2 regions of the Variovorax sp. BGA-UO-ETr-C22 genome follow, and region 2 is predicted to be linked to the other one. Evidence: predicted binding sites of a transcription regulator. Region 2 holds the regulator's gene; the other holds the start of a gene.

Evidence for each region. Region 2 encodes sigma-54, which starts transcription at its own class of promoters, with help from an activator protein. Its sites were predicted from a motif close to TGGCANGNAANCTGCTTT; they were not measured.
Region 1: the regulator sigma-54 is predicted to act here: its motif matches at 4,489-4,506, upstream of AC57B8_RS22080 (pilin).

Annotation. Positions count from the first base shown of each region.
Region 1 is NZ_JCAQPA010000011.1:469,648-475,322, reverse strand. It holds gene AC57B8_RS22100 (PilW family protein) at 1-71, opposite strand, end outside; gene pilV (type IV pilus modification protein PilV) at 68-670, opposite strand; gene AC57B8_RS22090 (GspH/FimT family pseudopilin) at 724-1,338, opposite strand; gene AC57B8_RS22085 (O-antigen ligase family protein) at 2,160-3,881, opposite strand; gene AC57B8_RS22080 (pilin) at 3,926-4,432, opposite strand; gene AC57B8_RS22075 (3',5'-cyclic-nucleotide phosphodiesterase) at 4,634-5,437, opposite strand; gene AC57B8_RS22070 (CHASE2 domain-containing protein) at 5,467-5,675, opposite strand, start outside.
Region 2 is NZ_JCAQPA010000009.1:568,898-574,572, forward strand. It holds gene lptA (lipopolysaccharide transport periplasmic protein LptA) at 1-260, shown strand, start outside; gene lptB (LPS export ABC transporter ATP-binding protein) at 257-1,051, shown strand; gene rpoN (RNA polymerase factor sigma-54) at 1,069-2,658, shown strand; gene AC57B8_RS12195 (phospholipase D family protein) at 2,669-4,285, shown strand; gene AC57B8_RS12200 (LysE family translocator) at 4,290-4,937, opposite strand; gene AC57B8_RS12205 (YceI family protein) at 4,963-5,595, opposite strand; gene AC57B8_RS12210 (YceI family protein) at 5,634-5,675, opposite strand, start outside.

The DNA of each region.
Region 1 (5,675 bases), on a different contig from region 2:
AGCAGTTCGAGCAAGGTGAAGCCGGCGACTGAATGCCGCGCGCGCTGCGGGAAGACTGCGGTTCTTTTCATAGCGTGACCCGGAAATACATGCAGGTCACCGAAGCCAAGGCCGCCTCGGAGATGTTGGCGCCCTTGGGACAGGGCTGTGATTGCCGAAAGCCCTCACCCTCCTGGATCGAGGTCCAGATCAGCCAAATATTCAGGACACGGGTGGCGGGCAGGCCATTCACGCCCGCTGGCGCGTCCGTCAGATCGGTGGTGACGTACGCGGTGCCGCCCGGCAGCCGGTTGGCAACGTTGGTGAGCCATTGCGACTTGTCGTAGTTCGCGATGGCCGCGCCGCAGGTGTTGATGGGGTTGGTGGGGTTGGAAGTGTCGACCTGGCAACTCGCCGGCGCCTCCGTGGGGTCGCTCGTGGCGGCTGAACGCGTGCTGGCGGTATAGGCCGCGGTGTTGGCGTAGTTGGCGAAGCCTTCAAGATTGGCCCGAGCGCGCTCCGTGTAATCGGTCACCAGGCTCAAGCCGGTGGCCCGCATGCGGGAGAACTGGTTGTACTTGATGGCCGAGGACGTGAGCCCCGCCATGCCGAACAGGGCAACGGCCAGGATGACGATGGCCACCAGCACCTCGATGAGGGTGGCGCCTCGTTGTCTGTTGTGGGTTTTCATGTCCGTGAAGAGAGGGCGGGGCTGTCTGGGCGCGGCCGAACTGTCGGTTGACCTCATCCCTCGTTGCTGTCGCAGTCGGACGCATTCGCTACGGAACGGACGCGACCGGGCTTGGTGATGCAGAGGGCCTTACGCGCCCACGGCGTGGCGCTGGCACTGCTGAAGCCGGTGGCGTCGATGTCGATGCCATTGGCAGTGCCGTTCAGCAGGCCGTTGGGCAGGAAAACAAAGCGCCCTGCCGTCTTGAGCTTGATGTTCGCGATGCCGGGGGGCGCCACCTGGCGAAGCAACAGCTCATCGCCGTTCGTCGAAGAAAAGTCGTTGTTGGCGTCGCGATCGTTGTTGACGAACACGATCCAGCCGCTGGCGTAGCCTTTTGCGCCTGCAGAGGTCTCGCAGGCAGTGGCCGTGCTGGACGCCACCCGGCACACGACGACCGGGCGTCCACGCGCGATGGCTTCCGTACGTGCAATGCGCAGCGAGCCGGTCAGGGCATTGACGGTATTGGAAGCACGCCACTGGGCGATGAAGCGCGACATCGAAGGGGCGGCGATGCCGACCAACATCGCCAGGATGGCAAGTGTGACGAGCAATTCGATAGCTGTCAGGCCCTGCTGACTATAAGGGCTCCGCATCCATTGAGCGTTGAGACGGCGCGTTACAAACATGAGTTCGAGCTAGCTTTTGCGCTGGATCCATTGCCGATAGTTGCTCGTCGCCTCGCATCGACGCGGGCCAACTCGGCAGCCGGCGGAGCAACGCCGGCGCTCCCCGAGGCGTCCGGGCTCACCTGACATGCGAGGGTAGGTTGCATTTTTTTAGAAACGTGTCTTTTTGTGAACCCAAATGCTATTGGAAGCTCAGGTTCAAGCGACGCCGTATGTCGCTCAGTAGCGGCCGTCTGGCGACGGATCTGCGCTACGGACGTCGAAATCGGACCGGCGTGTTGACTTGCATCAAGAGGAGGCTTGCCCCAAAGATTCGGGGACACCCTCAGACGAGTAGCGATGCTGAGACGCAGGTCCCGGGCGAGTCTCGCGCAGGCAGCTCGCAAAGACGCGCCATTGGTTCACTGAAGATAGCCCCTCGGAAGAAAACGCACCTGACGTCGTGCGCTTATCGAGCTTCTCTTCCAGGGTTGGCAAAACCGCGCGCGGTGATCAGGCAGGCGACAGGGCCTTTCGCTAGCCAAGTGAGAAGAGGGTCTTGAGAACTCGATCGCTAGAGTTCAGCGTGTCGTCCAGATGTATCTAGCCAAAGCTGGCTCCAGAATGCTCGTCGATGGTCGTGAATGCCCTCAGCCAACGCAGTGGATGTGCATGATGCTGTCGCCATTGACTCGATTTCCGAGGTCGGTCGGGCACGAGACGTGGAACGATACGTTCAACCATGAGAGGAAAAGCTATGAAATCTCGAATGTGAATGAATAGGTCCTTATTCGAAGATAAAAAGCAGCCACATCACCGCTCTCGAGGTAATCAACGAACCCCTATCGCTCCAACTTCGAATTCAAATCATCAAAACTCGAAAGCACGGGGTAAATATTTCGCCACCCTTGCCAATCAAATTTAGCTTGCGCACAGTATTTTATAGAGCTCACCGCGCACATCAACTTAAGCGCTCTCTTGGACTCTACAGGCATCTCATTCAGTCCCGAGATTAGTGCGTACTTGAATAATAAATTCCCCCACCCGTACCGCTCAGAAACTTTTCGAACCCTTTCAATTTCTTCTGGATGAATGCCGCTCATGGGCTCCATTTTTACCACTTCAGCCACCTCCAAAAAGCCAGTTAGCATCTGGGTGGAGGGCAGGGAAATTTCTTTTTTCTCACCTATGCCTGCAGCCTGATATTGCAGCTCACTCCAAGTGCGCTCCCAGTGAAAGTACTCAGATACCAGCAAAAAGGCACCCCAAGCAATCAAAAGGGAAACTCCGAAAAAAAAACTCCGCAATGAAGCCACGAGCCATGTAAATTTCGGTTTGGCCGACTTCATTTCCTTACCAAGAACGGCACCCGCGATCAAGCTTACCGGCAACAAGAAATACAAGTAATTTATCGGATACTCGAAGAGAGCATGGAAAAAAATTGTCGCCACCGCCAGAAGCAAAGTTAGTTGCGTCGAACTTTTCGCCAACCCGATTCCGCGCCTAGCCCCAATAAATAAAAGAAAAACCATACCCACTGCGATTGGAATCCCCATCCAAAGCATCAAATCAAGAAAAATATTGTGCGCCGACTCAAGGTATATATGCAGTGCACGATGATCCATTGCGACAACTTGCTGGGCAATTGGCACCTGATTCCATCCGTAGCCGAACCAGGGTGCTCGGCTTATTGCATCAATCATTTGATGCCATATCTCCAACCTTAAATCCGAACCAAAGCGATCAACCAATGAAGATTGACCTACATCAAGGAGTAAGATTTTATTAATCCCTGTCAGCCATAAAAATGCCGACGAGAAAAACAAAAATGAAATCAGCACACCTTGGGTTGATATCTTTGCCTTTACTCTTTTTCGGCAAAGTAGCCATGAAAATGAAATCAAAACCCCTGCAATCAATGCACTCCGAGATTGCGTCAGCGCCAATCCAAATGAAAGTATTGCGCTTATAAACAACAAAAAAGTGGCACTGGCCTTCCTGATTTCATACAGATATATCAGACTCAACTGCCCGAGAAGAAGCAATGTCGCCAGCTGATTTGGCTGAGCCATATTTGCATATGGCCGCCCACCGGAGCGCAGGTCAATGACAAACACCCCAAGCCACCCCAATCCCAGCCATTGATGCAACTGAATGAAAACAGAAACAACAGAAGATATTAAAAAAGCAAAAAAAAGAAGCGTCACCCCCTTATTTTCCTTGGAAGCATTGAATCTGGATAAAAATCGCTCTCCAAAGAAAAAAGCCAGCCCCCCCCCTAACAGGTATAGAGCCGCGACAAAGGCATCGGAAAAATAAAAAACCTTTCCAACTAAAAACTGAATCAAAGGGACCGCAACAAGAACAAGCACTGCAATCAGAGCCAGTGGATGTTTAGTCCGCGCTGAGTCGATCAACGAAACAGCCAACAACGGAAAAAAAGCAACTCCCGCCATCATTTCCTGATGGAATGTTAGCCATGGCAAATAATGATTCGGCAAAAGATATGCAAGGGGCAAAAAACACCCCAGCCATAGCATCGAGTATCGGGAGATTTTTTCCATAAAAAAAGGCGTGCAAATTGCACGCCATTTTCTTTTTATCTAGATTATCCGCCGCGGCACGAACCCGGCAGGTATTTGGGATCGATTGCAGTTCCCGCTGTGTACGGACCGCAAATCCAGCGATTGATGGTCCCCCCCGGCGTGGGCGCAGCAACTGCAGTCGCACTGGTAGAGGGCGTCATCGAAATTTGCTTGCTCAAGGCACCCTTGAGATCGGCAGCAGCTGTCGTCGTGATAATGATCACGCCAGTATTGGTGGTCGCGACAGATTGGACATATTTCGTGGCGGCGCTCGACGCACTGCCTTGCTCGCAACCCCAGTTGTTGGCAGCAGGCAAAGAAGCACCGGTCGCGCTTTGCACGGTCTCAGTGATGCTCGTGCGGCACGCAGAGCCCGCCAGAATTGCCTCGGAAACCTTCGCACGGATGGTGTAGTCCTGATACGCCGGCAGCGCCACAGCAGCCAAGATACCAATGATCGCCACAACGATCATCAATTCGATCAGGGTGAAACCCTTTTGCACATTGCGTGCGATAGAACGACGGTTCATTCATTAACTCCAGGTTGGTTTGTAGAGCCCGGGAACCAGCCCGGAGCGAGGAACCTTCCGCAGCATCCGTGCCACCCGGTTTCCCCACTCTGCAGCCCTCGATCGGGCCGCCTTTGGTCACAAGATGGTTACATGATGTGACACAACTCGCACTCAGATGCCAATTGTGTCGACAAATTTGTCATGCCCGACCAGGCCCTGTCAGAAGGTCAGCACCCCATCCGCCTTGAGCCAGCGGATGTCCCGCTGCGCCAAGCCCGCCACCTCCCGCCCCGCCAGCATCTCGATCTGGCTCATGATTTCTTCGGTCTCCGCCGGCTTGGTGTGGGTGATGTAGATCGGGTACTGCTTGCCCGGATCGATCTGCGCCAGCTCGTGCGCCAGGGCCACCGGCGACAGGTGCAGGCTGCGTTCGGCCAAGGCCTCCTCGCGGGAGCTGAAGGCCGTCTCGATGACCAGCATCGCCACGTCGATCGCGTTGATGCGCTCCCAGAAGGGCGGGTTGCGCTCGGTATCGCCGCTGAAGACCCAGTGAGCGCCGCCTTCGGCCCGGCGGATGGCGAAGCCGCAGGCCGGCACGGTGTGGACTGCCGGCAGCACCTCGATCAGCTTGGGGGCGTCGCGGCCCAGCTCGAGGCGCTGCCCGACGGTGATCTCGTGAAAGCTCACGAACGGCGATTCGGGGCTGGGAATGCGCTCGAAATTCGGCCAGATGACGTTGTTGAATACATGCGCCCGCAGCGCGTCGATGGTGGCGGCCAATGCATGCACGCGCAGGGGCCGGGCGCGGCGGCTGCCGACGGCGTCGAGCATCAGGGGCAGGGCGGCGATGTGGTCGAGGTGCGAGTGGGTGAGCACCACGTCGTCGATGGCGGCCATCTCGTCGAGGGTGAGGTCGCCGACGCCCGTGCCGGCGTCCACGAGCAGGTCCGCATCGACCAGGAACGAGGTGGTGCGGCAGTCCTTGGCGATGGCGCCCGAGCAACCCAGCACGCGAACCTGCATTGTGGAAGACCCCTTGTATGCGTCTGTCGTCATTTGGTGTCGAACCGGGTGGCGCCGTCCCAGTCCGGGTCTTGCGGGCGAAGCGCCATCGAGGCTAAACGCTGGGCGTAGAGCTGGTAAAGGACTTTTTTCGCATCCGCGGCGAGCAGGGGAGCCAGCAAGTTCCGGCCCAGCGCCCAATCCTGGCGGCGGTAGGCGGCGAGCACCTGGCTCCAACGGTCGAGTTGCTGCCGTGTGT
Region 2 (5,675 bases):
TGATCGTCTACGACCAGAGCAACGACACCTACACCGTCAACGGCTCCCTCGTGCCGCCGAACGCCGGCGTCTCGGCGGGCGGCGGCGGGCGCGTCAAGGCCATCCTCACGCCGAAGGCCGCCGCGGCCCCGGCGGCGGGCGGTTCCGCACCGGCAGCCGGCGGCAAGAAGCCCGCGGCCCCGGCACCCACTCCCGCGCCCGGCGCCGGGCTGCGCCCGAGCACCACGCTGGGCGGCACCGAAGGGGAAGGGCGCAAGTGATCGAAACCGCAGGAACCCAGACCGCCGACGGCATTCCGGGCAGCCGCCTCGTGGCGCGCGGCCTCAAGAAGAGCTACGGCAGCCGCACGGTCGTGAAAGACGTCTCGCTCGACGTGCAAAAGGGCGAGGTCGTCGGACTGCTCGGCCCCAACGGCGCGGGCAAGACCACCTCGTTCTACATGATCGTCGGGCTGGTGCGCGCCGACGCTGGCGAGATCACCATCGACGGCGAGCCCATCGCCCACATGCCCATTCACCGCCGCGCGCGCATGGGCCTGAGCTACCTGCCGCAGGAAGCCTCGATCTTCCGCAAGCTCACCGTCGAGGAAAACGTGCGCGCCGTGCTCGAGCTGCAGCGCGAGCCCGACGCCAACGGCCGCATGATGCCGCTGACCAAGCAGCACACCGAAGAGCGCCTGGCCGACCTGCTGGCCGACCTGCGCGTGGACCACCTGCGCGATTCGCCCGCGCTCGCGCTGTCGGGCGGCGAGCGCCGCCGCGTCGAGATCGCGCGCGCACTGGCCACCCAGCCGCGCTTCATCCTGCTGGACGAGCCCTTCGCCGGCATCGACCCGATCGCCGTGATCGAGATCCAGCGGATCATCAGTTTCCTGAAAGAGCGCGGCATCGGCGTGCTCATCACCGACCACAACGTGCGTGAGACGCTGGGCATCTGCGATCACGCGTTCATCATCAGCGACGGGCACGTGCTGGCACAAGGCACACCCTCGGAGATCGTCGACAACGCCGAGGTACGCAGGGTGTACCTGGGCGAGCACTTCCGCATGTAAGGGCGGGGGCGGTTCCTATGAAGCAAGGGCTGTCCCTTCGCGTCTCGCAGCATCTGGCCTTGACGCCTCAGCTGCAGCAGTCGATCCGGCTTCTGCAGCTCTCCACGCTCGAACTGAGCCAGGAGGTGGAGCAGATGCTGGACGAGAACCCGTTCCTCGAGCGCACCGCGGAAGAAGCGGCGCGCGAGGAATTCGGGCTGGACACGGCCGACGCGCCGGTGCCGCGCGACGACGCGGGCGAGGGCGAGGCCGAGTTCACGCCGTCCGCCGCCAGCACGTCCTCCACCTCCAGCGACACCACCACCTCGACCCCCGACACCGACGGCCCCGCCGCCGAGATCGCCGAGCGCGAGCCCGACTGGGAAGGCGACGGCACCGTCGACATGGCGCCCGACGACAGCGAGTGGGGCAGCGACGCGCCCGCGCGCCAGAACAACCTGGGCGACGACGAGCGTGCCGACGCCACCGAACTCGCGCGCAGCCAGGAGTCGCTGCAGTCGTTCCTGCACCGCCAGGCGTTGAGCCTGCGGCTGAACGAAAACGACTGCGCCGCGCTGCGCTTCCTGATCGAGTCGCTCAACGACGACGGCTACCTCGAAGACTCGCTGCCCGCATTGGCCTCGGGCCTGGCGGGCGACGACAACGACCAGTTCGACGACCTCGTGCACCACTTCCAGGTGGCGCTGGGCCTGCTGCAGAGCCTGGAGCCGGTGGGCGTCGGCGCGCGCGACCTCGGCGAATGCCTGAGCATCCAGCTGAAGGCGCTCGCCAGCGAAGACGAGACCGAGGCCGAAGCGCTCATCCGCAAGACCGCCATCGCGATCTGCAAGCAGCCCATGGAGCTGCTCGCGCGGCGCGACTTCAAGCGCCTGGCCACGCTCACGCGCACCAACGAAGACCTGGTGCGCTCGGCGCTGCAGGTCATTGCGCGGCTCGAGCCCAAGCCGGGGCGCCGCTTTGTCGACGTCGAACGCAACATCGTCATTCCCGACGTGATCGTCACCAAGACCGGGCGCGGCACCAACGTGAAGTTCCGCGTCATGCTCAACCCCGAGGTCATGCCGCGCCTGCGCGTGCACGACATCTACGCCGGTGCGCTCAAGTCGCACAAGGGCGAGGGCAGCCAGGCGCTGTCGCAGCGGCTGCAGGAGGCGCGCTGGTTCATCAAGAACATCCAGCAGCGCTTCGACACCATCCTGCGCGTGAGCAACGCCATCGTCGAGCGCCAGAAGAGCTACTTCGTGCACGGCGAGCTGGCCATGCGCCCGCTGGTGCTGCGCGAGATCGCCGACGAGCTGGGCCTGCACGAGTCGACCATCTCGCGCGTGACCACCGCCAAGTACATGGCCACGCCCTTCGGCACGGTCGAGCTGAAGTACTTCTTCGGTTCGGCGCTGGGCACCGAGACCGGTGGCAATGCGTCGAGCACCGCGGTGCGCGCGCTGATCAAGCAGTTCGTGAGTTCCGAGAGCATCAAGAAGCCGCTGTCCGACAGCCAGATCTCCGAGATGCTGAAAGAGCAGGGCATCGAGTGCGCGCGCCGCACCGTCGCCAAGTACCGCGAAGCGCTGCGCATCGCACCGGCCAACCTGCGCAAGGCTCTGTAGAAAGCCCACGATGACCCGTCGCCTGCTGTCGCGCTGGGGGCATTGGGTTCTTGTTGTGGCTGCGGCGCTGCTGTTCGCCGGCTGCGCCACGCTGCCCGACGAGGCACCGCGCCCGCCCACCAAGGCCATCGCCGTCTCGGCCGACACCGCGCTCGGCAAGATCGCGCTGGCCTCGCAGCCCGACCCCGACCTCAGCGGCTTTCGCCTGATGCCCGGCGGCGATTTCGCCTTCGACACGCGGCTGCAGCTGGCGCGCCGCGCGCAGCGCACGCTCGACGTGCAGTACTACCAGATCGAGAACGACGAGACCGGCCGCTACCTGCTGCGCACCCTGCGCGATGCGGCCCAGCGCGGCGTGCGCGTGCGCCTGTTGATGGACGACCTGTACACGTCCGGCGAAGACGAGCTGCTGCTTGGCCTGGCCGCCACGCCGAACGTGGAGCTGCGCCTGTTCAACCCGTTCCCGGCCGGGCGCGGCAGCCTGCTCAAGCGCTTCACCGCGTCGCTGTTCGACTTCAGCCGCGTCAACCGCCGCATGCACAACAAGCTCTTCATCGCCGACGGCGCGATGGCCGTGGCGGGCGGGCGCAACATCGGCAACCAGTACTTCCGCCGCACCACCGGCCCGAACTTCATCGACCTCGACACCTTCGTCACGGGTGCGCTGATCCCGCGCCTGGGCGTGCTGTTCGACCAGTACTGGAACAGCCCGCACGTGCGCCCGATCGGCGCGGTCGTGCACACCGACCTGCCGCGCGAGGAACTGCAGCGCCGCTTCGACGCCGCCACCGGCCCCGACACCACGCCGCCGCCGCCCAGGCCCGCGCCCAACGACCTGCTCGGCTACAGCCCGGTGGCCGACGACCTCGACGCCGGCAAGCTCGGCCTGATCTGGACCACCGCCGAGGCTTATGCCGATTCACCCGACCGCGTGATCGGCAAGACCGCGTCGTATGGCGGCGTGCCGCTGCTCGACGTGGACAGCGTGCGCTACAACGTGGTCGAGCAGATGCGCCGCGCGCGCAGCGAGGTGACGCTGGTCTCGCCCTACCTGATCCCGGGCGCGTCGGGGCTGGAGGTGATGCGCGAGATCCGCGGGCGCAACGTGAAGATCAGCGTGGTCACCAACTCGCTCGCCGCCACCGACGAGCCACTGGTGCACACTGCCTACCGCCGCTACCGCGCCGACATGCTGGCGCTGGGCGCCGAGCTGCACGAGCTGAGTTCCGCGCGCACGCGGCGCAGCGTGCGCCTCGGCCTGTTCGGCACGTCCGTCGGGCGGCTGCACGCCAAGTCGGCGGTGATCGACCAGCGCATCCTGTTCGTCGGCTCGATGAATTTCGATCCGCGCTCCGAGATTCACAACACCGAGATCGGCCTGTTCATCCGCAGCCCCGAGATGGCGCAGCAGACCCTGAAGCTGCTCGACGTGCTCAAGCAGCAGGGCGCCTACCGGCTGCGTTTTGCCGAAGGCGCCGATGCGGGCGCAGTCGGCTCGCGGCGCATCGAATGGGTCAGCGAGGAAGGCGGCAAGACCACCGTGCTGCACGAAGAGCCCGACTCGGGCTTCTGGGACCGCACCATGCTCGAACTGCTGTCGCCGCTCACGCCCGAGAGCCTGCTCTAGTGCCTCAGGTGCCGCGCACGGCCGACCACACGAGCCGCAGGCCCAGCAGGCCCATCACGCCGCCGGCCGCGCGGTCGATCCAGGTCTTGTAGCGCAGGTAGGCCGCGCGCGGCGCGGCCGAGGACAGCGCCAGCGCGACGATCGCGTACCAGCCCGTCTCGATGCAGAAGATCACGGCTGGCACCGCGAGCGCCAGCACCAGCGGCACCTCGCGCGGCAGGAAGGCCGCGAAGATGCTCGCGTACACCACCGCCGTCTTCGGGTTGCTGATCTGCGTGGCCAGGCCGAGCAGGAAGGTGCGTCCGCTGCGGCCCTGGCTCCGGGGCGAGGCGTCCGTGTCGGGCGTGATCGCGAGCGGCTGGCGCGCGCCGCGCCAGATGCGAAAGCCCAGGTAGATCAGGTAGGCACCGCCGAAGGCCTTGATCGCGAGGTACAGCGCCGGTACCGCGAGGAACGCCGCCTGCAGCCCGGCCAGCGCCGCGATGGAGAACGCCAGCCCGCCGGCGCCCATGCCCAGCGCCGCCGCGAGCCCGTCGCTGCGCGAGGCCACGGCCGTGCGCGCCACCATCACGAAGCTCGGGCCCGGGCTCATCGCGCCCACGGCCATGGCGCCGGCGATGCCGAGCAGGGACAGGAAGTGGGCGTCGGTCATGAGTGGGCTCCGGTGGGGGATGTGTTCATTGCACGTTCACGGCTTCGACCTGCACCAGCAGCTTCACCTTGTTCTCGAAACCGAAGTTCAGGCCCCAGGTGATGCCCCAGTCGCTGCGCTGCACGGTGGCCTCGAAGTCGCCGCCGCAGACCTGGCGGTTGATCAGCGGGTTCAGGTAGCAGTTGAAGCGCACGGCCTTCAGCGTCACCGGCTTGGTCTGGCCCATGAGCGTGAGCGTGCCGGGCACGTCGGTCACCTTGTCGCCGCTGAAGTCGATGCGCTCGGCCACGAAGCGGCCGGTGGGGAATTCGGCCACGTTGAAGAAGTCCTTGCTCTGCACGTGGCGGTTGAGCAGGTCGACGCCGGTGTTGATGGAGCTGATGTCCATCGTGATGTCGACCTTGCCGCTGGCGCCGGTGCCGTCGATCTGCACCGAGCCGTCCTTGGTGCTGAAGCGGCCGCGGTTGGTGGTGGTGCCGTAGTGGCCCATCTCGTACATGACGAAGGTGTGGGTCGGGTCGATCACGTAGCTCGCATTTTTGACCGGCCCGCCCGCGGGCTTGGCGGCCAGCGGCGGCGCCGTGTATTCCTGGGCCGTGGCGGCCAGCGGCAGGGCCGCGCCCGCGCAAAGGGCCGCGGCGAAGAAGAGCTTGTTCATGGCAAAGGAAGAGAGATGCATGGGAAATGAAATCGTCGTCACAGCGGCCCGAGGCCCGCGAGCGTCAGCTTGAAGCGCAC